4 regions of the Streptomyces sp. NPDC000410 genome follow, and region 1 is predicted to be linked to each of the others. Evidence: riboswitches for the same ligand, from Rfam matches in the RefSeq annotation. Region 1 holds a riboswitch; each other region holds the start of a gene.

What was found. Region 1 has a riboswitch for cobalamin ahead of ABT342_RS32960 (SCO2321 family membrane protein). Riboswitches for the same ligand answer to the same signal wherever they lie in the genome.
Region 2: another riboswitch for cobalamin. It lies ahead of ABT342_RS20020 (GHMP family kinase ATP-binding protein); the one in region 1 lies ahead of ABT342_RS32960 (SCO2321 family membrane protein).
Region 3: another riboswitch for cobalamin. It lies ahead of ABT342_RS24565 (ABC transporter substrate-binding protein); the one in region 1 lies ahead of ABT342_RS32960 (SCO2321 family membrane protein).
Region 4: another riboswitch for cobalamin. It lies ahead of ABT342_RS20045 (ABC transporter substrate-binding protein); the one in region 1 lies ahead of ABT342_RS32960 (SCO2321 family membrane protein).

What each region holds. Positions count from the first base shown of each region.
Region 1 covers NZ_JBEPDM010000056.1:21,592-29,082, reverse strand. Annotated here, with positions in the region: gene ABT342_RS32975 (ATP-binding cassette domain-containing protein) at 1-1,506, opposite strand, end outside; gene ABT342_RS32970 (energy-coupling factor transporter transmembrane component T) at 1,503-2,630, opposite strand; gene ABT342_RS32965 (SCO2322 family protein) at 2,627-3,352, opposite strand; gene ABT342_RS32960 (SCO2321 family membrane protein) at 3,553-4,872, opposite strand; cobalamin riboswitch at 4,948-5,100, opposite strand; gene ABT342_RS32955 (Strvi_7410 family MBL fold metallo-hydrolase) at 5,215-6,255, opposite strand; gene ABT342_RS32950 (aldehyde dehydrogenase) at 6,448-7,491, shown strand, end outside.
Region 2 covers NZ_JBEPDM010000018.1:120,157-127,647, reverse strand. Annotated here, with positions in the region: gene ABT342_RS20030 (ATP-grasp domain-containing protein) at 1-28, opposite strand, end outside; gene ABT342_RS20025 (cysteine synthase family protein) at 25-1,050, opposite strand; gene ABT342_RS20020 (GHMP family kinase ATP-binding protein) at 1,047-1,934, opposite strand; cobalamin riboswitch at 2,070-2,286, opposite strand; gene ABT342_RS20015 (hypothetical protein) at 2,465-2,800, opposite strand; gene ABT342_RS20010 (DUF998 domain-containing protein) at 3,244-3,912, shown strand; gene ABT342_RS20005 (DUF4287 domain-containing protein) at 3,981-4,193, shown strand; gene ABT342_RS20000 (PEP-utilizing enzyme) at 4,259-4,621, opposite strand; gene ABT342_RS19995 (ABC transporter ATP-binding protein) at 4,815-6,641, shown strand; gene ABT342_RS19990 (M24 family metallopeptidase) at 6,669-7,373, opposite strand; gene ABT342_RS19985 (class I SAM-dependent methyltransferase) at 7,403-7,491, opposite strand, start outside.
Region 3 covers NZ_JBEPDM010000028.1:6,570-14,060, forward strand. Annotated here, with positions in the region: gene ABT342_RS24540 (ABC transporter ATP-binding protein) at 1-182, shown strand, start outside; gene ABT342_RS24545 (ABC-2 transporter permease) at 179-940, shown strand; gene ABT342_RS24550 (response regulator) at 1,009-1,686, opposite strand; gene ABT342_RS24555 (M4 family metallopeptidase) at 1,759-3,786, opposite strand; gene ABT342_RS24560 (PaaI family thioesterase) at 4,185-4,907, opposite strand; cobalamin riboswitch at 4,975-5,144, shown strand; gene ABT342_RS24565 (ABC transporter substrate-binding protein) at 5,402-6,643, shown strand; gene ABT342_RS24570 (FecCD family ABC transporter permease) at 6,640-7,491, shown strand, end outside.
Region 4 covers NZ_JBEPDM010000018.1:128,784-136,195, forward strand. Annotated here, with positions in the region: gene ABT342_RS20030 (ATP-grasp domain-containing protein) at 1-96, shown strand, start outside; gene ABT342_RS20035 (MFS transporter) at 89-1,372, shown strand; gene ABT342_RS20040 (class I SAM-dependent methyltransferase) at 1,341-2,090, shown strand; cobalamin riboswitch at 2,146-2,327, shown strand; gene ABT342_RS20045 (ABC transporter substrate-binding protein) at 2,358-3,407, shown strand; gene ABT342_RS20050 (FecCD family ABC transporter permease) at 3,464-4,537, shown strand; gene ABT342_RS20055 (ABC transporter ATP-binding protein) at 4,534-5,355, shown strand; gene ABT342_RS20060 (ferric reductase-like transmembrane domain-containing protein) at 5,340-6,353, opposite strand; partial or broken gene ABT342_RS20065 (ABC transporter ATP-binding protein) at 6,508-7,412, opposite strand, start outside.

The DNA of each region.
Region 1 (7,491 bases):
GGCGCACTCGGCCGCCACCGTGTCCGCGTACAGCAGGTCCCGAGGCTCCTGCGGTACGAGGCCGACGTGCCGGATCAGCTCGGGGGGTGCGGTGCGATGGGGTACGCGGCCCTGGACGAGCACGGTGCCGGACGTGGGCGTGATCGTGCCCACGAGGGTGCCGAGCAGGGTGGACTTGCCGGCGCCGTTGCGCCCCATGAGCGCGACGGTCTCACCGGGGGTGACGCGCAGACCGACGCCCCGGAGCGCTTCGACGCGCCCGCGCCGGACGGTGAGCCCACGTATGTCGGCCGCGGGCTCGTGGGCCTGGCGAGTGCGCCCGGCTTCCCGCATCACCGGTGCGGGGCGGCTGCGCCGGAGCAGCTTGTCGAGGAGGGTCCGCTTGGCGGCTGCGGGCCGGAGGGAACCCCGCCCGGCCTGGCGGCCGGGCGGGGTTCCCTCCCGCACCACCCGTGCGGGTCGGGTGTCGGGTGCGGGTTCACTGGTGGTGGGTGACTCGCCATCGGCGGCCGCGGGCCGGTGGTGGGTGCGCCTGGACGCTCCGCCGTCGGCAGGCTCCGATGCGGTCGGTGCAGAACCGGCGGCGAGGCCCAGGGCCTCGCCCTCGCCGGTGCCCGCCTCGCGGCGGGGGGCCGGAAGCAGGACGCCCCCGGCGTCGGCGCCGGCACCGGCGAGGGCGCCCGCCCCCGCGCCCGAGAGGCGCCCCCGCAGGCCTTCCGCCCGCCGCCTCGCCTCGCGGACCGACAGGGGGAGGGGGGACCAGCCCGCCAGGCGGCCCAGAGCCACCACCGGGGGGTGGACCGGGGAGAGGGCCATGATGTCGGCGGGCGGGCCGATGACCGGGGCGGCGCCCGTGCCGGGGAGCAGGATGACCTGGTCGGCGTACTGAACCACCCGTTCCAGGCGGTGTTCCGCCATGAGGACCGTCGTGCCCAGGTCGTGGACCAGGCGCTGGAGCACCGCGAGGACCTCCTCCGCCGCGGCCGGGTCCAGGGCCGACGTGGGCTCGTCGAGGATCAGGACCTTGGGGTGCGGGGTCAGCACGGAACCGATCGCGACGCGCTGCCGCTGGCCGCCGGAGAGCGTCGCGATGGGCCGGTCGCGCAGGTCGGCGAGGCCGAGCAGGTCGAGGGTCTCCTCGACGCGGCGCCGCATCACGTCGGGCGCGAGGCCCAGCGACTCCATGCCGTACGCCAGCTCGTCCTCGACCGTGTCGGTGACGAAGTGGGCCGCCGGATCCTGCCCCACCGTGCCGACGAGGTCGGCGAGCTCACGGGGCTTGTGCGTGCGGGTGTCCCGGCCGTCCACCGTGACCCGGCCCCGCAGCGTGCCACCCGTGAAGTGCGGCACCAGCCCGGAGACGGCCCCCAGCAGGGTCGACTTGCCGACCCCCGACGGGCCGACGAGCAGCACCAGCTCGCCCTCGGGGACCGTCACGTCGACCCCCTCGACCGTGGGGGACGCGGCGTCGGCGTACGTCACCGAGACGTTCTCGAAGCGGATCACGAGGACTCCTTCGGCGATACGGGGGGTACGGGGGGTACGGGGGCGACGAACGCGGGCAGCAGGCCCACCAGGACGGACGCCGCGGGCCACAGCGGCAGCACGGGCGGCGACAGCGGTACGACACCGGGGTGCAGCGCGTCCGGGTCGTACGAACCGGACCAGATCATCAGCGCCGCCACCGCGACCCCCGACCCCGCCACCAGCCACGCCCGCACACCCCACCGGTCGGGCCGGTAGCGGGTACGGACCTGGCGCCGGCCGCCGAGCCACAGCCCGGCCATCGCGGCGGCGAATCCGCCGAGCAGCACCGGCAGCCCGTAACCCGCCCCCTCCGCGGCGAGCAGTCCGTACGAACCGGCGCAGACCCCGAGCAGCCCGCCGAGCGTGAGCGCCGTGGTGGTGTGCCGGACGGCGGGCGGAACCTGCGCCGTACGCCCGTACCCGCGCGCGTCCATCGACGCCGCCACCGCGACCGACCGTTCCAGCGCGCCCTCCAGGACCGGAAGGCCGATCTGGAGCACCGCCTTCACCCCGCCCGTCGGACGTCCCCGCAGCCGCCGCGCGGTGCGCAGCCGCACCACGTCCGCGACCATGTTCGGCGCGAACGTCATCGCCACGACCACGGCGACCCCGGCCTCGTACAGCGCGCCCGGCAGCGACTTGAGCAGCCGGGCGGGGTTGGCGAGCGCGTTCGCCGCGCCCACACAGATGAGCAGCGCGGCCAGCTTCGCCCCGTCGTACAGCGCGAACACCAGCTGCTCGGCGGTCACCCGGCCGCCGATCCTGATGCCCTGGGCCCAGTCGGGCAGCGGCACCTCGGGCAGGGTCACCAGGACGTGCGTACCGGGGATCGGGGAGCCGAGGACGACCGAGAAGACGAGCCGTACCGCGATGACGAAGAGCCCCAGCTTGACGAACGCGCCGTACGAGCGGGCCCACGGTGCGTCGGTGCGACGCGCGGCCACCACATAGCCCGCGACGCCGACGAGCAGGCCGAGCAGGAGCGGGTTCGTGGTCCGGGACGCGGCGATGGCGAGGCCCAGGGCCCACACCCACCACGCCCCGGCGTGCAGCGCGTTGCTCCGGCCGGCCTCGGGCGCGCGGAAACGGCCCGCCGGGCTCATCCGCGCCGGCGGCGGGCCTGCCAGAGGGCCGCCGCACCCAGGGCGAGGACGGCCGCGACGCCCGCGAGGACGCCGACCGACGGGCCGGTGTCCGCCGGCTTCGTGGCCGTGATGACGGCCGGGCGGGCGCCCGAGGAGGGCGGAGCCGTCGGGTAGAAGGGGAGCGCCTGCTCGGGCGTGTCCCCCGACACCTGCTCTCCGCAGCCCGACGCCGGGTAGCCGGAGATCGCGCAGAGCAGCGCGTCACTGTTGTAGCGCAGCGGCTTCGCGACCGCGGCGAGCGCCTCCGCGCTGGTGGCGTCGGTGCGCACCTGCGCGCAGCCGGTACGCGCCGCGGGCGGGGTCTCACCGGCCGCCGCGTCGGCGGGGGTGCCGAAGTCGATGACGACGCCGACCCGCTTGGTGCCGTCCTTCGCGGGGGTGCCGGCGCACAGCGCCGCGAAGTCGGGGGTGGTGCGCGGCCGCGCCGAGTCCGCGGAGTCCGAGCTCACGGAGAAGCGGAAGCCGTTCACCTCGCCGTCGGCGGGGCGGGCGGTGGCCGGTCCCTGAGTGGCGTACGCCCATGAGGCCCCGCCGGAACCGCCGTTGGTCTGCCAGAACGACCAGTACCGGTACCCGGCCGCCTGCGCGGGCCACGCCACCGCCAGGAGCAGCGCGAGCGCCGCGCCGATGGACAGGGCCCCCGTCCCGAGCTGCCGCCCGGTCGCGCCGAGCCGCCGCACGGCCCGGAGCGAGGCGGTCGCCGCGGCCCCGAGGGGACGCACGGCCCGGAGCACGGTCGTTGCCGCAGCCCCCAGGCGTCGCACCGGCGGGAGCGCGGTGGTCGTCACCGCGTCCCGCGCGGGCGCTTCGCCGAGCCGCCGCACGGCCCGCGGCGCGGTCGTCGCCGCCGGTGCGCTGCCGAGGAGCGGGAGCCCGTGCGTCACTGCTGCTCGTCCTGCCGGCCGGCGGCGGCCTCCTGCTGGGCCTGCTGGTCCTGCTTGGCCTGCTTCCGGTTCTTGCGGCGGTCGTTGATCATGAATGCCGCGCCCAGGACCGCCGCGAGCCCGGCGCCGACGACCCAGAAGAGCGCCCCGCGGTCGCCGCCTATCTTGTCCTTGCCGTCGCCCTGCGCCGCCGGGGACGGCGGGACGGTGGACGCGGGGGTGGGTCCGGTCGCGTTCAGCTGCTGGACCAGGTCGGCGCCGCCGAAGTCCCTCGGGTCGGCGCCGTAGGCGTGCGCGGCGAGGATCAGCTGCGCGTACGCGGCCGGTCCCGCCTCCTTGGCCCAGGCGGACGCGTTCTTCTCCAGCCAGGCCACCGAGGCGGCCGCCTTGTCCTTGTGTCCGGCGGCGGACAGCGCCACGACCGCGTCCGCGGTGTTGCCGAAGTCGGGCAGCGGGGCCGGGTCCGTGGCGCCGGGCATCGGCGGGGAGTCGAGGTGGCCGGTCTTCGCGAGCACCTTCGCGAGGTAGGCCGCGCCGTTGCGGGCGGACTGCTCGGGAGTGGCCCTGGGCGTCGTCACGCACGCCGGCGCCTTGCCCGGCTTCGGGCCCTGGACGACCATGCCGCGGCCGAGACCGCCGAGCACGGCGGCCGCGGTGGCGTCGCCGTTCGGGAGCAGCTTGCCCGTCTTCGCGTCCGGCTGGTACGCGAACGCCCCGCCCGCCGTCTTGTCGGCGCACGGGATCGCGAACGAGACGAGCGCGTTGTAGGGCGTCTTCCCCTGCTCGGACGTCAGGTCGCCGGGCCGCTCCTTCGCCGCCGCGAACGCGCCGATCACGATCGCGGTGGAGTTGGCGTCGGACGCCATGCCCGGGTTGTAGCTCCACCCGCCGTCCGGGCTCTGCACGGACTTCAGCCAGGCGATGCCCTTCTGGACCTGATCGGTGTGCTCGCCGGCGGCGGCGAGCGCGTGGACGGCGGCCGCGGTGGCGTTCGTGTCGAACATCGTCTTGCTGTCGCACGGCTTCGTGGCATCGGGGCGGTACGAGGCGAAGCCGCCGTTGTCGCACTGCTGCCCGGCCAGCCAGGCCACGGCCTCCGCCGACGGCACGACGTGGACGGTGTCCTGCGCGATGATCGCCAGCGACTGCCGCCACACACCGTCCCACGTCGGGTCCTTCGTGCCGTACAGACCGGCAGGCAGCGCGGCGGACGGCGCGGGAGAGGGGGCGGCGGGGGAGGCCGCCACGCAGAACACTGCGGAGGTGGCGGCAACGGCGAGCGCCGCTGCGCTGCGGCGTACGGTCCGTACGGTCATGGCGGGCGGTGCTGCCTCTCCTGCGGGGAGCCGGGCGCGGGCGCACGGGATGCACCGGGCTCGGCCCCGTATTCCTCGACGGTGCTCGTGCGAGCCGGTCACGTTCCAGTACGGGGCAGTCCGGCTCGCCACCTGCGACGGTGGCTGTCACGGTTGCGGGTCAGCGCCGGATTTGCACCGGCTTCCCCCTGTACAGGCATGATGACGACTCGCACACTCTACCGGCCCGTACGGCGCGTCCAGGGTCGGGTCGGCGCCCCCGCGACGTACGTCACGTACCGCGCGCCCCGGGCCGGCTCGGCGCCCCCGCCGGCACGTACGCACGTGCCCCGGGCCGCCGGGTCAGCGCACCGCGACGTACGTCACGGGATCGGTGCCCGCGACCGCCTCCGCGCGGCCGAGCTTCACCAGGCGGCGCAGATGGGCCTCCGCCTCCGAGACCGCGATGTTCCGCGAGCCGTACGGGATCTGCTCCCAGGGGCGGTTCCACTCCATCCGCTCGGCGAGCTGCCACGGGGTGAGCGGGGCCGCGAGGAGCGCGAGCAGGTCCGCGAGCCGGGACTCGTGGTGCGTGAGCAGCTCCCGCACCCGCGCCGGGGCGTCGGTGAACGCGTACTGGTGGGCGGGGAGGACCTCGGCGACGCCGAGGCGGCCGACGCGTTCGAGCGAGTCGAGGTAGTCGCCGAGGGGGTCGGTGACGGTGGAGTCGTCGGGGTCCTCGTACAGGCCGATATGGGGGGAGATCCCGGGCAGCAGGTGGTCGCCGGAGAAGAGCCGGCCGCGACCCGGGAGGCCCGCCGGGTGGTCCTCCTCCAGGTGGAGGCAGACGTGGCCGGGGGTGTGGCCGGGCGTCCAGACCGCCCGCAGCCGGCGCCCGGCCAGGTCCAGCAGCTCGCCGGGGACGATCTCCCGGTCGGGCAGCGCGGCCCGCTGTCCGGGCAGGGTCCGCATCCGGCCGCCGTCACGGGCGGCGCGGAGCGGGGCGAGATGCTCCTCGGGGGCTCCGGCGGCGGCGAGTTTGTCGGTCAGGTAGCCCAGCCAGGTACCCGGCAGGGCCTCACGGGTCCGCCGCACGACCTCGCTGTCGGCGGCGTGCATCGCGATCCAGGCCCCGGACGCCTCGCGGACCTGCCCGGACAGACCGTGGTGGTCGGGGTGGTGGTGGGTGATGACGATCCCGTGTATCTCGCCGACCGCCGTGCCGACGGCGGCCAGCCCCTCGGTGAGCGCGCCCCACGCGGACGGATCGTCCCAGCCGGTGTCGATGAGGACGGGGCCGCGGTCGGTGTCGAGGACATGGACCAGTGTGTGGCCGAGGGGGTTGTCCGGGATGGGGACCTGGAGGGACCAGACACCTCCGCCGTGCGCGATCACCTGGGGCATGCGTCCTCGACTCTCCGGAGGCGGCAGGGGCATTGCCCACTATAACTAGAACTGATATCAGTTCTGAAACAGCGTCAGAAACGATGCCGGGCACGGTGCCGGACGCCGCGATGTCGGGTACGGCGTCGGGGAAGCCGTCGGAGAGTCCCCGGTGGTCCCGGTGATGCCGGTGCGCGGGAGGCGGAGGACGTCATGACCGAGCTGGTCGAGCACGGAAAGCTGTTCATCGGAGGGGAGCTGGTCGATCCCCTCGGCACGGACACGATCGAGGTGATCTCGCCGCACACCGAGCAGGTCATCGGACGCGTCCCGCACGCGTCGCGGGCCGATGTGGACCGGGCGGTGGCCGCCGCGCGTGCCGCGTTCGACGACGGGCCCTGGCCGCGGCTGACGACGGAGGAGCGGATCGAGGTCGTCGGGCGGATCAAGGACGCGATCGCCGTACGGCACGAGGAGATCGCCCGCTCGATCAGCGCGCAGAACGGGTCCCCGTACTCCTGGAGCGTCCTCGCCCAGGCGCTGGGCGCGATGATGGTCTGGGACGCGGCGATCACCGTCGCCCGCGACTTCACGTACGAGGAACGCCGCACCGGTGTCCTCGGGCCGATCCTCGTCCGGCGCGAGCCGGTCGGGGTGGTCGCGGCCGTCGTGCCGTGGAACGTCCCGCAGTTCGTCGCGGCGGCGAAGCTCGGGCCCGCGCTGCTCGCCGGCTGTACGGCGGTGCTGAAGCCGTCGCCCGAGTCCCCGCTCGACGCGTACATCCTCGCCGACATCGCGCGGGAGGCCGGGCTGCCGGAGGGCGTGCTGTCGATCCTGCCCGCCGACCGCGAGGTCAGCGAGTACCTGGTCGGGCACCCCGGCGTGGACAAGGTGGCCTTCACCGGCTCGGTCGGCGCGGGCAAGCGGGTCATGGAGGTCGCCGCCCGCAATCTCACCCGGGTCACCCTGGAACTGGGCGGCAAGTCGGCGGCCGTGATTCTCCCCGACGCCGACCTGGACGCCACCGTCCAGGGCATCGTCCCGGCGGCCTGGATGAACAACGGGCAGGCGTGCGTCGCCCAGACCCGCATCCTGGTCCCGCACGGCCGCTACGACGAGTTCGCCGAGGCGTTCGCCGCGGCGGCGGGCGCCCTGGTCGTCGGCGACCCGCTGGACCCGGCGACGCAGGTCGGCCCGCTGGTGGCCAGGCGCCAGCAGCAGCGGTCCCTCGACTACATCCGGATCGGCCAGGAGGAA
Region 2 (7,491 bases), on a different contig from region 1:
TGAGCGATTCCAGGGATACGACGGTCATGCGGCCGGCTCCTTCCAGGGCGCCGGGGCCGCGGCGCGGTTCCACGCCATCGTCGACCACGGCATGGACATCGCTTCGGGGGTGTCGACCTCGACCGGTTTGAGCGCGGCCGGGTCCAGGGCGTCCCGGTGGCGGGAGTGGACGCTCTCGACGTAGCGGTGGCCGGTGTCGGCGCCGATCACCACATGGAGCCGGTCGGGGTGCCGGCGTGCCTCGTGGATCGCGGCCAGATGGGCGGCACCGCTGGACAGACCGGCGAAGACGGCGTGGTCGCGCAGCAGGGCGACGGTGCCGGACATGGCGTGGGTGAAGTCCATCCAGTGGACGGCGTCGTAGAGCGCGTGGCGGACGTTGTCGAAGACGATCGAGGAGCCGATGCCGGCGATGATGGCGGCGGGGTCGTGGTGGTCCTGGCTGCCGAAGGTCACGCTGCCGAACGGCTGGACACCGACGAGCCGGACCGAAGGGTCCCGGCGGCGCAGGTGCTCGACCAGCCCGCCCGTCGACGCCCCCGATCCGACGCCGCCGACCACGGACAGCGGCCTGTCGTCCCTGACCGCGGCGGAGACCAGGTCGGCGACCTCCCGGTAGCCGAGGTAGTGCACGTTGTCGTGGTACTGGCGCATCCAGTGCACGTCGGGCCGTGCGGCGAGCAGTTCCCGCACTCGCCGCACGCGTAACTCCTGGTCCAGCTTGAGGCTCGGCGACGGAGTCACCTGTTCCACCGTGGCGCCGAGGACTTCCAGTTGGGCCAGTGTCGTCGCGTCCACGGTGGTGGACGCGACGATGTGGCACCGCATGCCGTAGCGGTGACAGGCCAGTGCGAGGGCGTAGGCGTAGATGCCGCTGGAGCTGTCCACGAGCGTCTGGCCCGGCCTGATCACGCCGCGGTCGCGCAGGTCGCGGACGGCGGCGAGCGCCGAGTAGACCTTCATGGACTCGAACCGGATCAGGACCGTGTTCTCCGTGAGCCGGACGAGGTCGGGGACCTTGAGCGCGTCGGTGATGTGAGGGTGGATCACCCATAGCCTCCTCGGGCGAACGAGCACTGGTGGCCCAGCGAGTGGAAGAAGGCGGACAGCTCGTTCTTGACGGCGGGAGCAGGCCGGCGACAGAAGAGGTATCCGACGAGAGAGCCGGTATGGGCGACGAAGACCCCGTCCGCCCCGAAGGCCTCGCGCTCGGCGAGGACGGCGTCGAAGGTGCTCTTGGGCAGAGCCTCCTGGGACAGTACGGCGCTTGTGGTCGCCGCCCGGGCGACCGCCGGCGGATCCCCGGCGGCGAACCCTTTGAGCAGGTCGGTCAGGCACCTGTCGTACTCCGCCGCACGGCGCCGGTAGTGCCCCAGCAGCAGGGGGGTGACGGCGGCGGTGTCCACGGTGCCCGGCTCCGTGATGAAGGCGGTGTGGAAGCCGATATCGGTGCCCAGTCGCCGGACGACCCGGTGCCGGCCACTCAGGTAGAGCGCGAACTCGTCCAGGAAGACGCTGTCGGCCCGCTCGATCGCCGACAGGATCCCCATGACGACGTCGGGGTCGTACGGCAGGGAGAAGACGCGGAACAGACAGCGCAGCGTCGCCACGATGTCGGCGGTCGAACTGGCCATCCCCACGCCGACGCCCAGGTCGGAATGGGTGCTCCAGCGGCCCGGCGGCAATGTCAGCCCTAACCGGTCCAGGAACAGATCCACGGCCGCCGCCGTCTTCTCGCCGAACGGCGGTGCCTGCCGCGGCCCCGTCTCCCGGGTGAAGTACACCCAGGAGTGGCGGTCGACGGGGAACGACACGATCGCGAATTCCGGATCGCCGCCCGCCCGCAGCGGTCCTTGGTACAGCTCGCCCAACGTACCGTGGCAGACGCCGGCGACTGTCGCTCCGAAGCCCCGGACGCGATGCTCCCCGGTCACGAACACGCCCTCCCTCGCCGCCCCGGCCCCGAGCACGTGGGTCGACGGGGAGAAGGCGCCGCGTCGCGTGTGCGCGCGCCGGCCTGCACCGTCGACCCAACCCTCGAGGCCACCGTGAACAGCGCGTGCGTCCGTGACACACGCGCGCAGTGGCAGGTCTTCGGACTCGTGGGCGCGTCGACCGGTGGCTCCGGCGACTCCTACCGGCCGTCGCTTCCCGAACCCTCATGGGGGTCAGTGCTGTTGACGGCTTTCGTTCTCACTCACCGCTGCGGGACAGTCCCGGATTCCCACCGGGTTCCCTCTTACGACGCGTCGTGTACGGACGCGAACCGACTGCGCTGCCAGCGTAGTGGCGCACCCAGGCAGCGTGACAGAGGGGCCTCGGGCATTGTCTTGATTTCCGCTGCTCCGGGCGCGGCCGACCGCACCTCGTCGTGGCGGCGGCGGGCGGGTACGCCGAGGTCGCGGGGGCGCGGGGCCCGCGCGACGAGCGCCGGGCCGCTGCCCCGTCCGTCCCACGCGCTGGCTTATTGCCCATGGCTTGCAAATACTGAGCAGGCGCATCCACCTCGGTGGGCAGCCGGCCGGACGCCGGCGGCGCCGGTCCCCGTGTCGTACCAGCGCACGGCGTCGTGCTCGCCCGGCAACAGGTCCGCCCGTCCGGTCTCGGTGGCCGGCGCGGCGTGGCGATGACGCCGGCCGATGCGCCGGTCGTCGACGCGGGGGAACTCCACCCGGGAGTCGTCCAGCAGGGTGTGGGCCATGCTGCCCGCGGCCGTCCTGGGGTGGGCGGTGATGCCCGCGGGCAGGGACCCGCCGAAGTCCTCGCGGCCGTCCGTCCCGACATCAACGTCGTTCGGCACGCCGACCGCGTGCCGGCCCTCACCGAGTCGGCCTGCCCCTTCCGGATCGACCCCGGACTGGGGTCTCGCCCGTCACGTCCAGGTCGGCGACGTCGACCTGTTCGGTCACCGGTGCGAACGAACCCGGCAGGTGGGGGACGCGGGTGGGGTCGAAGCGGGGCGGCGTGTGCGTGCTCACGGGACCTCCCGGAGGCGCCCGGCGGGATCGCGGTGGGTTCGAGGGGGCGGCCGTCCCTCCGTGGGTGTGCGCGGACGGCACTTTCCCGTGAAACGCGGTACGGGTGCGGCTGCCAGGCGTCCCGGCGAGGCCGCCCGCCGTGCGGCCCACCCGCGCGGCCCGGGGGGTCGGAGGCAGGTGATGTGGATCACGTTCGCAGGGCCGATGACTCCGGTCCCCGGCACCGGTCATATACGCGACAACACCATGACGAGGAAGGTTCCCCATGGCCCACACGCTCGGCGCCGCCCACCACGCCACCCACGCCACGACTTCGCCGCGACCGGCGGCGCGCGGACTGCTGGCCGGCGGCCTCGTGGCAGGCCCGCTGTTCCTGGCCGTGGGCGTCACCCAGGGACTCACGCGCGACGGCTTCGACTTCACCCGCAACGCGATCAGCCAGCTCGCCCTCGGTGACCTGGGCTGGATCCAGACGGTGAACTTCGTGGTCACCGCGGCCCTGTTCGCCGCCGGCGCGATCGGGCTGCGCCGGGTGCTGCGCGGCGAACCCGGCGGGGTGTGGGGACCGCTCCTGGTCGGCGTGTTCGGCGCGTCGTTCCTGGCCGCCGCCGTCTTCCCCGCCGACGCCGGGGCCGGATTCCCCGTCGGGGCTCCCGACGCCACCTCGCTCAGCGCGCACGGCGCCGCCCACATGGCCGGCGGCATGGTCGGCTACCTCGCGCTGTGCGCCGCGTTCCTCGTCCTGGCCCGACCGCTCTCCTCCCGGGGGCACCGCGGCTGGGCCGTGGCCTCCCGTATCGCTCCCGTGGGTGTGCTCGCCGGGTTCGTCGGCTCCTCCGCCTCGGTCCTGGCCTTCACCGCCGGGGCGGGGCTCGGCCTGGCGTGGCTGACCGCGGTGACGGCCCGTCTGCTCACCGACACGGAGCACCACTAGCCGGCCGCTGATCCATCGAGCACCATCGACACCATCAAGATCATTTCGCTGATGAAACGGAGCATCCCATGACCGACGCCGTGAAGGGCCCCGCCAGCTACTTCCCCTCGATCGAGAAGAAGTACGGCCGGCCGATATCCGAGTGGCAGGACCTCATCCGCTCCTCTCCGCTGACCAAGCACATGGAGCTCGTCTCCTGGCTCAAGGCCGAGCACGGCCTGGGGCACGGGCACGCCAACGCCCTGGTCGCCCACACCCTCGCCGAGGGCGCCGGCCAGTAGGCGACGGGCGGCGCCGGTACGGGACCGGCCGCCGCCCCCCTCCGGGCAGCGCCGCCACGCCAGGGCTATGCCGCCCTGAGGACCTCCACTGTCCCCTGCCCGCCGTCGACGCGGATCCGGTCGCCCGTCCGGATCCGCGTCGTCGCGTTCCCGCAGCCCACGACCGCCGGGATGCCGAGTTCGCGGGCGACGATCGAGGCGTGCGAGAGGTTCGCGCCGGCATCGGTGACGATCGCCGAGATACGCGTGACCGCTCGGACCCGCGGATCGAACTCGCCCCGGACCACGTGGGACAGGCCGGAAGAAGCGACGGGTGCAGCTCGTACGCCGCCCGCCGCGCCGGTACGGCCGCCGGCGGTGCCCCGTCCCCGCCCAGCACCCGTCTCCTCGACCGTGCCGAGGCCCGCCAAGTGCCGGTCGAGCCACATCCCCTGGCACCGGCGCGGCCGGCGACCGTGATCGGGTTCGGCGCCGGGCCCCGGGGGTGCCCGGCCATGCGGTACGCCCCGAAGGTCCGGTATCCCCGGTGCTGGGTGGTTGGAGAAAAATGCTTGGACCGCGCGGGTGCCGTCGCGGGACACTGCGAATCCTGTCGTTCCGGTCCGATGAAGCAGGGTTGGGATGGGATCGTCTGAATCGCGCAAGGGTTCGCCGGGCAAGGGTCCGGTGCTCCTGGCACTTCGTTACTACGGACGGGAGCTGGCCCGGCTCCGGTGGCTGACCGTACCCGCGATGCTGCTCCCGGCACTGGGCAACATCGGCCTCAACTACATCGCGCCGCTGGTCGTGGCGAAGCTCGTCGGCCGGATCGCGGAGGGCACAGGTACCGACATCGGCTCCGCACTGCCCTACGTCCTCGGCTTCGCCGCGGTCCTGCTGCTCGCCGAGGCTCTGTGGCGCATCGGATACCACTGCCTGAACCGTCTCGACGCCCTCGGCATCGAGCACCTGTACGTGGTCGGCATGGACGAGCTCTTCGCCAAGGACGCCGCGTTCTTCCACGACAACTTCGCCGGGTCGCTGACCAAGCGGGTCCTGAGCTTCGCCCGGTGCTACGAGGACTTCGTCGACACACTGACGTTCCAGGTCGTGGGCAGCCTCGTACCGCTGGTGTTCGGATCGGTGGTGCTGTGGCAGTACGAACCGCTGCTCGTCCTCGCGCTCCTGGTGCCGATCACGCTGACGGCGCTGTGCGTGACGCCTCTGGTCCGCCGCCGCCAGGCACTCGTCGACCAGCGGGAGGAGGCGATCGCCCGGGTGTCGGGCCACGTCTCCGACAGCCTGATGAACATGGACACGGTCAGGGCCTTCGCCGCCGAGGAGCGCGAGGCCGCCGAGCACCGGTCGCGGGTCGCGGAGTCGAGGCGGCTCACGCTGCGTTCCTGGGACTACGGCAACCTGCGCATCGACACCGTCGTCGCGCCGATGTCCGTGCTGACCAACGCGCTGGGCCTGCTGCTCGCCGTCGCGCTCGCAGGCAACGGGTACGGCGTGGAGGCGGTCGTCGTCGCCTTCGCCTACTACACCAGCGCGACGCGGATCATGTTCGAGTTCAACCAGATCTACCGCCGCCTGGAGAGCTCGATGACGGAGGGCGCGCAGTTCACCGAACTGCTGCTGACCCCGCCGACCGTGTGCGACCCGGAGTCCCCCGAGCCGCTCCTGTCGAAGTCCGCCGACGTGAGCTTCGAACAGGTGACGTTCGCCCACGGGGGCGGCAAGCCGCTCTTCGAGGGCCTCGACCTGGACGTGCCCGGCGGCACGAAGATCGGCCTCGTCGGCCGGTCCGGCGGCGGCAAGACCACGCTCACCCGGCTGCTGCTGCGGATGACGGACATCGACTCCGGCCGGATCCTGATCGGGGGGCAGGACATCGGCAAACTGCGCCAGGCCGACCTGCGCAGTCTCATCGCCTACGTCCCGCAGGACCCGGCGATGTTCCACCGCACGCTGCGGGACAACATCGCGTTCGCCCGGCCGGACGCCACCGACGCCGAGATCCGCCGCGCGGCCGAGGCGGCGCATGTCACGGAGTTCGCCGACGCGCTCGCGGACGGCTTCGACACCATGGTGGGCGAGCGCGGGGTGAAACTGTCCGGCGGACAGCGCCAGCGGGTCGCCCTCGCCAGGGCGATCCTGCGCGACGCGCCGATCCTGCTGCTCGACGAGGCGACCAGCGCCCTGGACTCCGAGAGCGAGATCCTCGTCCAGGACGCGCTGTGGCGGCTCATGGAGGGGCGTACGGCGCTCGTGGTGGCGCACCGGCTCAGCACGGTCGCCACCATGGACCGGCTCGTGGTCCTCGACCGCGGCCGGATCGTCGAACAGGGCACGCACCAGGAGCTGCTCGCCACGGACGGCGCCTACGCGAAGCTGTGGCAGCACCAGTCGGGCGGCTTCCTCGACGACCTCGACGACACCACGCCCGCGCCGGCCGACCTGCACTGAACCCGGGCGGGGCGGCGGGGCGGACGGCTACTCCAGGTCGAGCAGTTGCTCGTAGAAACCGCCGAAGCCATGTCGCTCGTCGATGAGGTGGATCTCCAGGATCCAGTGGCAGCGCCACCCCGCCCGGTCGGTGCGGCGGATGGGGTGGTCGTTGTCCGGGGTGATGTAGGACTCGGCCTTGGCGCCGTCGATCGTCTCGTGCGGGAACTCGCCCACGAGGTGGCCCGCGTGCCATCCGCCGAGGGTCCAGCCCGCCTTGGCGGCGAGCGCCTGTACCTCGGCGTGGAGCTGCCGGCCCGTGATGACGGGATCGGCGCGGAACGCCTCCCGGCCGGCCGCGAAGATCACCGGCAGGTCGGCGCGCAGCCGGTGCTTGGCCGGGTCCTCGCCGAGGACGAAGGTGCGGCCGAAGTCCGCCTCGTACTCCTCGAAGATCGGGCCGAAATCGGCGAAGGCGATGTCGTCCTCGCCGATGATCCGGTCCGGAGGGTTCTCCCGGTACGGGAAAACGGTGTTCGGCCCGGAGCGGACGATCCGCTTGTGCCAGTGCTTGGTGGTGCCGAACATCTCGTTCGCGAGGTCCCGGATCCGGTCGCTGACCTCGCGCTCGCCGGCTCCGGGCGCCACGATTCCCCGTGACTCCACCTCCGCGAACAGGGCCACGGCCTTGCGCTGGGCCTCCACCAGGCCAAGGGCACGCAGCTGTTCGTCCATGCGGTCGGGTACTGCCATGGTGCTGTTCCTCTTCCTCTTGCTCGCCGTCACGGGGTCGCGCGCACGATGACGAGCGACCCCTCGTGCGTCGGTTGTGTGCGCAGCTGCCCGAAGCGCTCGTCCCAGGCCCCGGAGG
Region 3 (7,491 bases), on a different contig from region 1:
GGCCGCACGAGATGACCGTGCGCGGCATGGACGCGGCACTGATCGGCGATCTCGCGTACGAGCACGGCGTACGGCTGCACGAACTGCACGCCCTCGAAACGTCCCTGGAGGACGTCTACATGCAACTGACCGCGGAAAGCGTCGAGTACGGCGCCGAGGACAAGGAAGGCGCCCGCGCGTGAACACCGCCGCCGCTGAATGGATCAAGCTCCGTACGCTGCGCTCCACCTGGTGGGCGCTGGGCGGCGGGTTCCTCGTGATGGCCACGTTCGCCCCGGTCACCGCCATGACCTCGGCCAACAACTACGAGGCGCAAGGGGCCCCGCTCGCGTCCGTCCCGTACGCCGTGACCGCGATCGACGTCATGGGGTACTTCGTCGTGTTCCTGCTGATCGCCCCCGCCGTGCTCGCCGTCACCGGCGAGTACGCCACCGGCACCATCGTGCCCACGCTCCAGTGCGTGCCCGAGCGCGGCGGACTGCTGCTGGCCAAGGCGGGCGTGGTCGCGGGTCTGGGCTTCGCCGCCGGGGTGCCGGCGGGCATCCTCGGCACGTTCACGGGCGGGCCGATGCTGGGGGAGTACGGGGTCCTCGACGGCGGGCCGACGGCGGGGAAGATCCTGGCCATGGGCGTCTTCGCGGCGCTGGTGAGCGTCTTCGCGATGGCGGTGGGCGTGGTGCTGCGCAGCGCGGCCGGGACGGTCATCGCGCTGTTCACCGTGATGCTGGTCCTGCCGATGGTGCTGCTCGGCTTCGGGGAGGTGCTCAGGTGGGACTGGCTCGCCGAGCTGAGCGAGTACTTCCCGAGCACGGCCGGAGTCGGCTTCATGAGCGGCGACGACCAGCCGTTCGGCCCCGGCGTGGCCCTGCTGATCCTGGCCACATGGGCGGGCGGGGCCCTCGCCGCGGCGCACCGGGTCCTGACGCGACGCGACGCGTAGGCCCGGCCCGGTGGTCCGGGCGCGCGGGCCCGCCCGCCGGGCGCACGACGCCACGTCGAAGCCACTGTCTAGGCGCCGGCCTCGCGCTCGTCGTCGCCCACCACCCCGGCCTCGTACGCCAGAATCGCCAGCTGCACCCGGTTCTTCAGCCCGAGCCGGGCCAGCACCGCGCTGACGTGCGCCTTGACGGTGCCCTCCACGACGTACAGCCGCTCGGCGATCTCCCCGTTGGACAGTCCGGACCCGACGAGCGCGACGACCTCGCGCTCGCGGCCGGTCAGCGGCTCCAGCCGGGCGCGGGCCTCGGCCGCCTTCGACAGCCGGCCGCCCGTCCCGAGCTGCGCGATCACCCGCCGCGCCACCTCGGGCGAGAGGTACGCGGCACCCTCCGAGACCGCCTGGATCCCGGCGAGCAGCTCGCGCGGATCCCCGGACTTGAGCAGGAAGCCGCTCACGCCCGAGCCGAGCGCCCGCGCGATGTACTCGTCCTCCGAGAACGTGGTCAGCATGATCAGCGCGGTCTCCGGGGCCACGCGCCGCAGCTCCTCCGCCGCCCCGAGCCCGTCGAGCCGCGGCATCCGGATGTCGAGCAGCGCCACGTCCGGCCGGTGCTTCAGGGCGAGTTCGACGGCCTCACGTCCGTCACCCGCCTCGGCGACGATCTCGATTCCGGGATCGGAGGAGAGGATCGCCTTCACACCGGCGCGCATCATCGTCTCGTCGTCGGCCAGCAGCACCTTGATCATGTGTTCACGATACGGCGAAGCGCCCTGGGGGAACGGGAGTTCCCCCAGGGCGCTCGCTTCACTTCCTGTCCGCTACGGGAAGGTCAGCTTGAAGCTGTTGATGTAGCCGGTGTCGATCGCGGCCTTGTCCTGGACGCGCAGCTTCCAGACGCCGTTGGCGACCTCGCTGGAGGCGTTCACGGTGTAGGTCTGGTTGATGTTGTCGGCGCTGCCGCCGGAGCGGTTGTGCAGGTTGTAGACCGAGCCGTCGGGGGCGATCAGGTCGACGACGAGGTCACCCTTGTAGGTGTGGACGATGTCCACGCCGACGGCGAGGTTGCTCGGGGCGTTGCCCGTGACGCCGGAGACGGTCACGGAGGAGGTCACCGCGGCGGCGGGGGAGTCCGGGATGGACACGTCGGCGGTGTTCTCGAAGACCTTGCCGCCGGGGTTGCCGCCGCCGGGGCGGGAACCGACGTTGACGCCGGCCCAGGCGTGCTCGACCGCGAGGACCTCGGGGCTGCCCGCCCCGTACAGCTCGGTGGCCACCGCGACGGTGCCCGTGCGGGCCCCGGCGTAGTTGGTGGACGAGTTGAACTTCGTGGTCAGCGCCTTGAACCAGATCAGCGACGCCTTGTCGCGGCCGATGCCGGTGACCGGCAGGCCGTCCGAGGTCGGCGAGTCGTAGTTCACGCCGTTGATGGTCTTGGCGCCGCTGCCCTCGGAGAGCAGGTAGTACCAGTGGTTCGCCGGGCCCGAGGAGTAGTGGACGTCGATGTTGCCGATGCCCGAGTACCAGGCGTCCTTGGACGAGCCGTCCTTGCTGGGCTTGTCCATGTAGCGCAGCGGGGTGCCGTTCCCGCGGATGTCGATCTTCTCGCCGACCAGGTAGTCGCCCTTGTCCGAGGCGTTGTTGGCGTAGAACTCCACGGCCGCCGCGAAGATGTCGGAGGTGGCCTCGTTCAGTCCGCCGGACTCACCGCTGTAGACCAGGCCGGCGGTGTTGGAGGTGACGCCGTGCGTCATCTCGTGCGCGGCCACGTCGATGGAGGTGAGCGGCTTGGCGTTGGCCGCGCCGTCGCCGTACGTCATGCAGAAGCAGGAGTCCTGCCAGAAGGCGTTGACGTACGCGTTGCCGTAGTGGACCCGGGAGTACGCGCCGACGCCGTCACCGCGGATCCCGGAACGGCCGTGCACGTTCTTGTAGTAGTCCCAGGTGACCCCGGCGCCGAAGTGCGCGTCCGCGCCCGCGGTCTCCAGGTTCTGCGGGGTGCCGTCGCCCCAGACGTCGTCGCTGCCGGAGAACAGCGTGCCCGTGCCCGACGTACCGCGGTTGAGGTTGTTCGTCTTGTGGTTGCCGCGGCCGGTGTCGGTCAGCGTGTACGAGGGCGCCGTGCCGAGGGTGACCTGGCCGCTGTACTGGGTGTTGCCGGTGCCGGTGTGGACGGCCTGCCATTCGTACAGCTTCTTGCCGGTCGACGCGTCGGTGACGACGTGCAGCTCGTTCGGCGTGCCGTCGTGCTGGAGGCCGCCGACGACGGTCTCGTACGCGAGCGTCGGCTTGCCCTGGACGAGCCAGACCACCTTGCGCGGCGCGCGGTCGGCCTCGGTCTTCTTCGAGCCCTCGGCCTTCGCGGCGGCAAGGGCCTGCTTCTCGGCGGTGGCCGGGGCGACCTCGGCGCTGGTGTCGACGTTCTTCAGCGTGGCCGCGGACGCCTTGGTGACCGACTCGGTCTTCCCGGCCTTCGTCTCGGCGACCACCAGGTCGCCGCCGAGGACGGGGAGCCCCGCGTAGGTGCGCTCGTAGCGGGTGTGCGTGGTGCCGTCCCGGTCCTGGACGACGTCGCGGACGACGAGCTTCTCCTGGGCGGTGAGGCCCAGTTCCTTCGCGGTGGCCGCCTTCGTGGCGTTGGCCTCGCGTATCAGCTCGGCGCGCTGGGCGGGAGTGAGCGACTTGGGCAGGGCGCCGGGGTCGGCGGCCTTCGCGGCGGGCGCCGCGGTGTCCCGTGCGGTGTTGGCCGCGGTGGCGGAACCGGACTGGACGCCGACGGCGAGCAGGGCCGCGGCTGCGAGCAGAGCACCGGTCGCTGTGGCGCGACGACGGTTGTGCGTGGGTCTCACGCGAACTCCTTCTGCGAGGGGGGTTACGGGCGGCTGGGTGGGCTGCCCGGGCAGAGCTGGCGGAGCGGTACGACTGCGTGGAACGGGGGAAGAGTGGCACCAGAAGTGCCCTGCTGTCAGGGGCGCGTCAACAAGTTGGCCAGAAATCGTCCGTTGGGTGAATGGTCATGTTCGTTAAGCGGACGTTTCGGCGTGCGTCGCCTCGATGCCTTTGAGCACCCTCGATGAACCGCCGTGAACCGGTGTGAACGGGATGTTGAGGGGGGAATGTGCCCCGCTCACCCGGGACTTCGTCGAACTGTGGCTCGTTCCCGCCGGGCAGGCAGAAGGTGGCCGGGACGCAGGTGGGACGCGGACAGGACGCGTCCGGGGCGCGGAAGGGACTTCGTAGCCGCGGCCTACGTGCGCGGGTCCAGCCACAGCGCCTCGGCGTGGGCGCAGAGGGTGCCGTCCGCGGTGGCCAGGGCCACGCCCATCGTGTGCTTGCGGCCCGACTCGCCGAGCAGCCAGGCGTACGAGATGTACGGCTCGCCCGCCCGGACCGGGCGCAGCAGCGTCCCCGTCAGGGACGCCGTGACCGCACCCGGGCGCTGCGTACCCAGCAGGCACCCGGCCCAGTTGCCGGGGCAGTCGAGGGCGCCCCAGACGAGCTCGGGCGGAAACTCCCCGCCGGCGTCCGCGAGGGCCGGGGACGGCACCCACGCGGCGGCGACCACATCGCGTCCCGGGACCACGGTGCAGTGCTGGCGCAGGCCGCGGTCCGGCGTACGGTCCGGGCCGCAGCCGAAGCAGTCCACGACTCCTGGCGGCGGGTCGGCCCGGAACGCCTCGGCCGCGGCCAGGGCCTCTGCCAGGGACGGCGCGTCGGGCACGTCGGCCGACAGCTCCCCCGGGGACGCCGTCGCCAGCGGCCGCCCGCTCTCGCCCAACTGCCAGCCGCCCCCCGGTGTTTCGGCGATCGGCACGGGAACCTCCACCGGCACCGGCCCGCGGAAGTCCACCCGCACGGGCTTCGCGTCGTCGGACCGCCGCGCGAGCACGCCCGCGACGTATCCGCCGAAGGCCACCGTCGGATAGCCGACGTACAGTTCGGGCACCACGATCGCTTCAGTCGTCGTCATGATCCCACCTCATCATGCCGCCCGACGGCTTCAGGGGGGCTGGCGCAATCACGCGCGGGCTGGGATGCTCCCTGCGACAAGCGACGGCGGAACGAGGAAGCCGGTGAGATTCCGGCACGGTACCGCCACTGTGTAGGGGGAGCGACTCCGCCGAAGCCACCGCCCCGTCGGGGGTGGGAAGGCCGGGGAAGCGTCGATCCCGAGTCAGGAGACTCACGCCGTCGCACCTCGACTTACCGGGGCGGATTTCCCCGAGAGAGGACGGTGGCGCCGTGTGCCCACGTACCTGTGCCGACCCTGCTTTTCCGGCAGACCGTGAAGAACGGACCCGACCGCGCCCCGCGGCCCACTGAGTCCGCGGCGGCCGACCCTCCGATCCCCGGCCCCTCCCCGTACCGAGGAACCACCCGCGCGCCCGGATCACGACCGGATCCACAGCGGATCACGACCGGATCCCCGGCGGCGCGCGCTTCACGCATGCCAGGAGCACCCCCATGCCCGTACGACCCGTCCTGTCCCTCCGCTGTCCAGCCGCCGCCGTAGCCCTGCTCGGTGCCCTGGGGCTGACGCTCAGCGCGTGCGGCGACGGTGGCCGGCCGACGGCGGACCCCCGCGCCTCCGGATCCGCCGCCGATGGCTGCATCTCCGGATTCGACCCCGCCAAGGACTACTTCCCCGTCAAATCGACGGTGGAGCACGCGAAGAACTTCACCCTGCGCTACGAGAAGAGCTACCAGGTCCTCACGGTCAAGGAGCCGTACCCCAAGGGCAAGCCCGAGTCGTACGTCCTGGTCAAGTGCGGCGCCCCGAAACCGAAGCTGACGGGCGATCTGGCCGGCGCCCCGACGATCACCACGCCGGTCAAGAGCCTGTACTCCGCCTCGACGACCCATCTGCCGCTGCTGACCGAGACCGGCACCCTCGACGTGCTGACCGGTGTGGCGAACGGGGCGTTCGTCAGCTCGCCCGAGGTCCGTCAGCGGATCGCGTCGGGCAAGGTGACGGAGTACGCCAAGGACAACACGCTCGACGCGGAGAAGGTCATCGGGGCCGGACCGGACGTCCTGATGACCCAGGGCACCGACGACCCGCAGTACCCGAAGCTGCGACAGGCGGGCATCGCCGTCGTCGCCAACGCCGAGTGGCTGGAGCCCAGTCCGCTGGGCCGCGCCGAATGGGTCAAGGCGATGGCCGCGCTCACCGGGGCCGAGAAGCGCGCGGGCGAGGTGTTCGACACCGTCGAGAGCGACTACGCGAAGGTCGCCGCCAAGGCCGCCAAGGCCGCCACGGCGGGCAAGCCGGTCAAGGTGCTGCCGGGCACGATGTACCAGGGCACGTGGAGCATGGCCGCCGGAGGCAGCTACGCCGGAAGGCTGATCAAGGACGCGGGCGGCACCTACCCGTGGGCGGACGACACGGGCAGCGGCAATCTCCAGCTGACCTTCGAGGCCGTGTACGCCAAGGGCGGCGACGCGCCCGTCTGGCTGGTCGACCAGCCGTGGAAGTCGACCGCGGACGCGACCAAGGCGGACCGCCGCTACGGCGAACTGAACGCCATGAAGGCCGGGAAGGTCTGGACGAACACGAAGGCGCAGGGCCCGGGAGGCGGCAACGACTTCTACGAACGGGGCGTGCTGCGGCCCGATCTCGTCCTCGCGGACCTGTTCGCCATCCTCCACCCCGACCGGGCCGAGGGGCACACCTTCACCTTCTACGCCCAGGTCCCCCGGGCGTGAGCACACGGACCGCCGAACCGGCCGCCCCGGCCCCGGCACCGGCCCCGCCACCGGTCGCGACACCACCGGCCGCGGGGCGGCACCGGCGGCTCCTCGTCGTCGGCACGCTGGCGGCCGGGACGGCGGCGCTGTTCGTGCTGACGATCGCCGTCGGCTCGTACCAGGTGCCGGTCGGCGAGGTGGTGCGCGTCCTGTCCGGCGGCGCCGGGGCCGATCCCCGGTGGGCGGTGATCGTCGAGGAGGTACGGCTGCCCCGGGCGCTGACCGCGACCGCCGTGGGCGCGGCGCTCGCCGTGGCCGGGGTGCAGATGCAGACGCTGTTCCGCAACGCGCTGGCCGACCCGTTCTCGCTCGGGGTGAGTTCGGGGGCGAGCATGGGCGTCGCGGCCGTGGTGGTCAGCACGGGAGGCGTGGCCGGGAGCTTCACCGGCGACCTCGCCGGGCTGGGCCGCGTCGGCGTCGTGCTGGCCGCGTCGCTGGGCGCGGGCTGTGTGCTGGCGCTCGTGCTGCTGCTGTCGCGCTGGGTGCGCTCGGCGGTCACCCTGCTGGTCATCGGAGTGATGATCGGCTCCGCCGCGACGGCCGTGGTCAGTGTGATGCTGGTGTACGCCAGGCCCGAACGCGCCCAGCAGTTCGTGATGTGGGGGCTGGGCAGCTTCTCCGCCACCACCTGGCCCGACCTGACGGTGATGCTTCCGGTGATCGGCGCCGGCCTCACGGCCGCCCTGCTGACCACCAAACGCCTGAACGCGCTGCTGCTCGGCGAGGACTACGCCCGCACGATGGGACTGAACGTCCGGCGCAGCCGCGACCTCGCACTGCTCGGCACATCACTCCTGGCGGGCGCC
Region 4 (7,412 bases), on a different contig from region 1:
ACCCACTGCGCGGTCGCCGCCGCGGGCGCCGTACGCGTCCTCACAGAGCCCTTCCCGGAACCGGGACATGCGGCCCGCCACATGTCCGATGGGTGATCCCCCGGTGTCCGGGTCCGGTGCACGGGCGGTGCTGTCCACGCTGACCGGTCCCCTGCGGTTCCTCCTCCTCAGCTCCTTCCTGATCCCGCTCGGCAGCTTCATGATCCTGCCGTTCATGTCGGTGTTCCTGCACGAACGGCTCGGCATGGGGCTCGGCGCGGTCGGGGTCGTCCTCGCCGTCGCCTCGCTCGTCCAGTTCTCGGGCGGCGTCGTCGGCGGGGCGCTCGCCGAGCGCATCGGGCTGCGCCGCACCATGGTGTGGGCGCTGGCCGTCCGCACGGCCGGGTTCGTGGGCTTCCTGGCGGCACTGCGCTGGCCGCCGATGGCCGTGGCGGCGCTGATCCTGACCTGCTGCGGTGCCGCGCTGTACCTGCCCGCCAACAAGGCGTACCTCGTGGACGGCGTCGACGAGCACCGCCGACCGGTGTTCCTCTCGCTGGGCAACGCGGCCCTCAACGCCGGGATGGCCGTGGGCCCGCTCGTCGCCGGGCCCTTCGTCCTGTCGTCGCCCGGTCCGCTGTTCCTCACCGTGGCGGTCCTGTTCGCCCTGGTCCTGGCCGGCCACACACGGCTCCCCGAGACGTCCGTGGAACGGAGCGGTGCGGGCCCCGTCGGCGAAGGACCCTCCGGCGAAGGGCTCCTGGGCGGTGTGGCGGTCCTTCCCTTCGCCGCGAACACCCTCGCGTTCTACCTCTACTTCCACTTCCAGCACTACCTGGCGGTGTTCGCCGTGGAGCGGGCCTCCAGCGAGTTCTACAGCCTGGTGCTCCTGCTGTGCTTCGTGCTGGTCATCGTCGTCCAGCCGCTCGCCTCGGACGCGATCCGCAGGATGAGTTACCCGCTCGCCCTCGTGACCGGCTTCGCGGGCCTGGCCGTCGGCATGGCGGTGCTGGCCTTCGGTACGAAGGCGGCCCTCCTCACCGGCGGAGCGCTCATCACCCTCGGCGACATCGTTCTGTTCCTCAAGAACGACCTGGAGGCCCTGCGGCGCAGCCCGCGCTCGGACGCCGTGGTCTTCGGACAGCAGCGGCTCGCCGCGGGACTGGGCGCCTGCCTGAGCGGCCTGCTGGGCGGGCAGCTGTACGGCCTCGGTGAACGCACCGGCGACACCGGCTGGTTCTGGGTCGCGGCGGCGGCCCAGTGCGTCCTGCTGCCGCCGCTCCTCCTCACCCTGCGCGGCAGGACCGTCGCTCCTCCTCACCCCACAGACCCCGACGACACGGAAGGAACAACGGCGTCCGATGACACACACCGGCGGATTCCAGGACGATGACTTCTGGACCGAGTTCTACGACTTCCTCTTCTCCGACCAGCGCTTCGCCCAGGCCGAGGAACTCCTCGACACCTCCGCGCTGTTCGCCTTCCCGCGCGGGGCGCGGGTGCTGGATCTGGCGTGCGGGCCGGGCGTGTTCACCGTTCCGCTCGCCCGCCGGGGCTACGAGGTGACCGGTGTGGACCGCAGCCCGGCCATGCTGGACCGGGCCCGGAAGCTGTCCGCCGACCGGGGCGTGACGGCCGACTACGTCCGGGCCGACATGCGGGAGTACGCGAATCCCGCGGCCTTCGACGTCGTGCTCAGCATGTTCACGTCCTTCGGGTACTTCGAGGATCCCGCCGACAACGCCCGCGTGCTGCGCACCGTCCACAACAGTCTGGCCCCCGGGGGCACCCTCCTGCTGGACGTCGCCGGGAAGGAGCTGCTGGCCCGGAAGGTCGTACCGCCCAAGGTGGTCCAACGGGGCGACGATCTGCTGGTGCAGACCGACACGGTGCTGGACGACTGGGCGCGGCTGCGCAGCGACTGGGTGCTCGTGCGGGGGGAGCGGGTGTCGCGGGCCGCCCTCGTGTGGTTCGTGTACAGCGCCGTGGAGCTGAGGGAGATGACCCTGGCGGCCGGTTTCGAGGACGTCGAGATCCTCGGCGGCTTCGACGGCCGGCCGTACGACCAGGACGCCGAGCGGCTGATCGTCCGGGCGGTCCGCAGGGGGTGACGCGGGCGGGGGCGCGCGGTAAGCCACCGTACGCCCTTTCGCCCCTCACATGTCGGATCGTAAGATCACCCGGTCATCACCGCGACGGGAGACAGGAAGCCGGTGCGATTCCGGCACGGTCCCGCCACTGTGACCGGGGAGTGCGCCCCTTCCCGCACGCCACCGCGCGCGCCGCGGAAGGGCGGAGGGGAAGGCCGATCCGGGAGTCAGGACACTGGCCTGTCGCGGGCCCGATCCGAGGAGCGCGGACTCCGCAGGAGGCCTTACGTGTACGACGGCATGCCCCGTCTCCCTTTCTTCCCCCTTTCCGCCCGGCCGCGCCGCCGGGCCCTGCGCGCGGCGGCCACGGCCCTCGCCCTGTCGACGGTCGTCCTGACCGGCTGCGGCACGTCGGACGACCGTGCCGGCACCGCGAAGGCATCGGCCTCGGCAGGCCAGGGGTTCCCGGTCACCCTGGACAACTGCGGCGTGCGCACCACGTACGACAAGCCGCCCTCCCGGGTGGTCACCATCCATCAGCATCCGGCCGAACTGATGCTGTCCCTGGGGCTGGGGGACCGCATGGTCGGTACCGCCTTCCCCGACTCGGCCGTCCTGCCCGAGCTCAAGAAGGACTACGAGGCGATCCCCGAGCTGGCGGAGAAGGAGCCCTCCTTCGAGGCCGTTCTCGACGCGGACCCGGACTTCGTCTACGGCGGCTACGGCAGCGCGTTCGCAGAGAACGAGGGCCGTTCGCGCAAGGCGTTCGCCGACGCCGGCATCGACACCTATCTCAACCGTGAGTACTGCGGGAAGAAGAAGCAGGTGTCCATGCAGGACACCTACGACGAGATCCGGACCATCGGCGACGTCTTCGGCGTCCCGGAGCGCGCCGACAAGCTGGTGGCCGGCCTCCAGGGCCGCGTGACCAGGACCACGGAGGCCCTCAAGGGGGCTCCCGTCGTGCCGGTCTTCGTGTACGACAGTGGCGACAAGTCGGCTTTCACCGCCGGCGGCAAGAGCCTCGGCACGGAGATCATCCGGCTCTCCGGCGGCCGGAACGTCTTCGCCGATCTGGACGACGTCTTCGGCGACGTCTCCTGGGAGCAGGTCGTCGAGCGGAAGCCGGAGGTGATCGCCATCTACGACTACGCCGGTGCCGGAAGCGTCGAGGACAAGAAGAAGTTCCTCCTGTCGCAGGCCGCCCTCGCCGACGTGCCGGCCATCAGGAACAAGCGGTTCGTCGTACTGCCGCTGACCGCGACCCTGGTCGGTGTCCGGCCACCGTACGCGGTCGAGGAGCTGGCGCGCGGGCTGCACCCCGAGCGGCTCCGGTGAGCGTCCCCGCCAAGACGTCCGGCCCCGCCAAGAAGTCCGTCGCCACCGCCCCGGCCGTGCGCGGCGGCCGGGGTGCGGACGGGCCGCGCCGCTGGTCCTTCGCCGGCACCGTGGCGGTCCTCGGCGGGCTGCTGCTGGCCTCCGCCACCGCCGGCATGGCCATCGGCTCGGTCCACGTGCCGCCCGGCGACGTCTGGGGCATCGTGACGCACGCGCTGGGTGCCGACTGGTCGGAGCCGACCTGGTCGCGCCCCCGGGAGAGGATCGTGCTGGACGTGCGCGCCCCGCGCGTCATCCTCGGGGCGGTCACGGGCGCGGGCCTCGCCGTCATCGGCACCGCCATGCAGGCGCTGGTCCGCAATCCGCTGGCGGAGCCGTACCTGCTGGGCGTCTCGTCGGGCGCGTCCCTGGGGGCCGTCATGGTGATCGTCTTCGGCGTCACCCTGTTCGGCCCGGTGTCGCTGTCGGTCGCCGCCTTCGCGGGCGCCCTGCTGACGCTGTTCCTCGTCTACGCGACGGCCCGCACCGGCGGACGCATCACCTCGGTGCGGCTGGTGCTCTCGGGTGTGGCGATGGCGGCGGTGCTCACGGCGGTGATGGACATGCTGCTGCTGACCTCCGACCGGGGCAACGAGGCGCGGGCCGTGCTGGCCTGGACCCTGGGAGGTCTCGGCGGCGTCCAGTGGGGCACGCTGTGGCTGCCGGGTGCGGCCCTGCTGCTGGGCATCGGTGTGCTGCTGGTCCAGGCGAGGTCGCTGAACCTGCTGCTGGCGGGCGAGGAGTCGGCGACCAGCATGGGTCTGGACGTGGCCCGGTTCCGGGCCCGGATGTTCGTCCTGCTGTCGCTCGTCACCGGCGTCCTGGTGGCGGCTGCGGGGCCGATCGGCTTCGTCGGCCTGATGCTCCCGCACATCGTGCGGCTGTTCGTCGGCGGGGACCACCGCCGCGTGCTGCCGACGGCCGCGCTCGCCGGAGCGGTGTTCCTCATCTGGGCCGACATCGCGGCGCGGACCGTCGCCGCGCCCATGGAGATCCCCGTGGGGGTGCTGACGGCGCTGTGCGGCGGGCCGTTCTTCCTGTGGCTGATGCGCCGCGACGCCCGCCGCGACGTGAGCGGAGGAGTGGCATGAGCGACGCGACCGACCTGAGCATCGAGGGTGTCACCCTCACCGCCGGCGCCCGTCATCTGGTGCGCGACGTCTCGCTGACCGCCCGGCCCGGGGAGGTGGTGGGCCTGGTCGGGCCGAACGGCAGCGGCAAGTCCAGCCTGCTGCGCACGGTCTACCGCGTCCTGCGGCCGGACGCGGGACGCGTGCGCGTGGACGGTACGGACGCCTGGACGCTGCCGGTGCGCCGGCTGGCCCGCAGCGTGGCCGCCGTGGTGCAGGACGGGGGCACCGACTTCGATCTGACGGTCCGGGAGGTCGTCGCGATGGGCCGCACCCCGCACAAGCGGCTCCTCGACGGGGACACCGCCGAGGACGCCGCGCTGGTGGACCGGGCCCTGGAGTCGGTGGACGCGGCCACGCTGGCCGACCGGCCCTTCGACCGCCTCTCCGGCGGGGAGCGTCAGCGCGTCCTGATCGCCCGCGCCCTGGCCCAGCAGCCCTCCCTGCTGGTCCTCGACGAGCCGACCAACCATCTGGACGTACGCCACCAGCTGGAAGTGCTCGGACTCCTCCGGCAGTCGCCCGCGACGGTGCTGGTGGCGTTGCACGACCTGAACCTCGCCGCCTACTACTGCGACCGTCTGTACGTGCTGCGCGACGGGGCGGTGGCGGCGTCCGGGCCGCCCGGTGAGGTGCTGACCGCGGAGCTGCTGGCCGACGTGTACGGCGTCGCGGCCGAGGTCGCCGTCCACCCCCGGACGGGCGCGCCACAGGTGTCCTTCCTACCCGGGGCCGCGGCCCGGCCCGCGCCGGCGGTGCCGAGTCACTCCGGTTCGTGAACGTGCGGGGCGGGCGCGGGCGGCTCCGCCGGACGGGGCCGCCCGCCGTCGTGCCCGGAGACCGTCACCACGAGGAGGCCGACGACCACGGCGACGGCCGCTGCCCGGCCCGCGGTCCGGGCCGTCCATCCCAGCGGTGACGTCCGCCCCTCGCGGCGGGGCGCCGTCAGCCGCTCGGCGGCCCGTGCAGGGCGGACCAGCCGCAGTACGAGCAGCACCGCGACGGGCACTTGGAGGAGCCACAGGGTGGTGCGCGGCCACCCGTCGAACCAGACGTTGGTGCCGTACAGGAGCGTGTGCCAGACGCTCAGCACGTACACGACGATGACGAACCGGTGCAGTCGGCGCCAGGTGTTCGGTCCGATCCGGTGCCGGACGTAGAACAGCAGGCCGAGCGGGACGGCGAGGTAGAGGGCGCCCTGGCCGAGCGGGATGGCGAGCCTTCCGGTCCCCGAGTCGTACCAGCCCGGCACGAAGGTGTCCGCGAACCCCGCCCACAGCCGTGCCGCCCACGCCATCCCGGCCTCGTACCGCACCAGTTCGGCGGCGAACATCAAGGCGTGCGCGAACATCAGCGCCATGGTCGTCAGGCTCGTCGTGCGGTGCCAGCGCTCCAGCACCGCCCGCGACACGGGCAGCCGGTCGGGGCGGGGACCGGACAGCAGCAGCCCGAGCATCACGGTTCCCCAGGCCCACAGCAGCCCCGACCAGCCGAACGCCTGGCTGAGCAGATACATCCAGTAGGTGTCCGGGTCGGCCATGAACGGCATGACCGCGACGGTGTCGGACGTGCCGGACCGCACCCGGTAGTACAGCAAGGCGAACACGGCCACGGTGACCGCCACCGCGGCACCGGCGTCGGGAAGGGCGCTCCTGAGATCGGCCCGCAGCGCGACCCGGCCGACGCGCCGACGCGCCCGCAGGTCCGGGCGCGCCTCACCACCGCGGTCCGTCACGTCCGACTGCACACTCGCCCCTTCCGGCACCGGATACCCCATGCGCCCGGGGCGTCCGCCCAGCATCTCGGGCACCAGTATTTCGGGGAGAGGAGTGCCTTGCCGAGGCTCCATCCGGCCAGAACGGAAGGGGCCCGGCGCCGGGGTCAGGGGAGCCCGACTCATTCGTTCGCTGCCGGGCCACGGGGAGTGCGGCTCATTCACTCGCTGCCGGGGCCATGGAGATCGCCCAGAAATCGGCGTAGCGGCCGCCGCGGCTGAGCAGTTCGTCGTGGCTGCCGTCTTCCGCGATCCGGCCGCCGTCCAGGAAGACGACGCGGTCGGCGCGTTGGACGGTCCTCATCCGGTGCGCGACCATCACGACCGTCCGGCCCGCCATGAGGCGTTCGATGCCTTCGTGGACGGCTGCCTCGTTGACCGGGTCGAGTGCGGAGGTGACCTCGTCGAGGAGGACGATGGGTGCGTTCTTCAGGAGTGCTCGGGCGATGGAGACGCGCTGGCGTTCGCCGCCGGAGAGCAGGGTGCCGCCTTCGCCGACATGCGCTGCCCATCCGTCCGGCAGTCGTTCGATCACCTCGTCCAGCCGCGCCGCGGTCGCTGCCGCGTGTACCTCGGCGTCGGAGGCGTCGGGGCGGCCGAGGCGTACGTTGTCCTCGATCGTGCCGTCGAAGAGGTAGACGTCCTGGAAGACGATGGCGATCTGCCCCATCAACTCCTGCGTGCTGATCGCGCGTACGTCCACTCCTCCCACCCGCACCGCGCCGGCGTCCACGTCGTGGAACCGCGCGAGCAGTTGCAGCAGCGTGGTTTTGCCCGCACCCGAGGGCCCGACGACGGCGAGCCGCTGCCCCTGCGGCACGGACAGCGACACGTCGTCGACGATCGTGCGGTCGCCGTGCCGGAAGGTGACGGAGTCGAACTCCAGGTCATGGCCCACCGGCCGGACCGGTGCGAGGGCCTCCGGCAGCGGTTCCGTACGCAACAGCGCGTCGATCCTGTCCAACTCGGCTTGTGCGCCGCGCAGTTGGCCGCCCATGTCCGCCAGCGACAGCAGCGGATCGGCGCAGCGGGCGGCCAGCACCAGGATCGCCAGGATCTCCG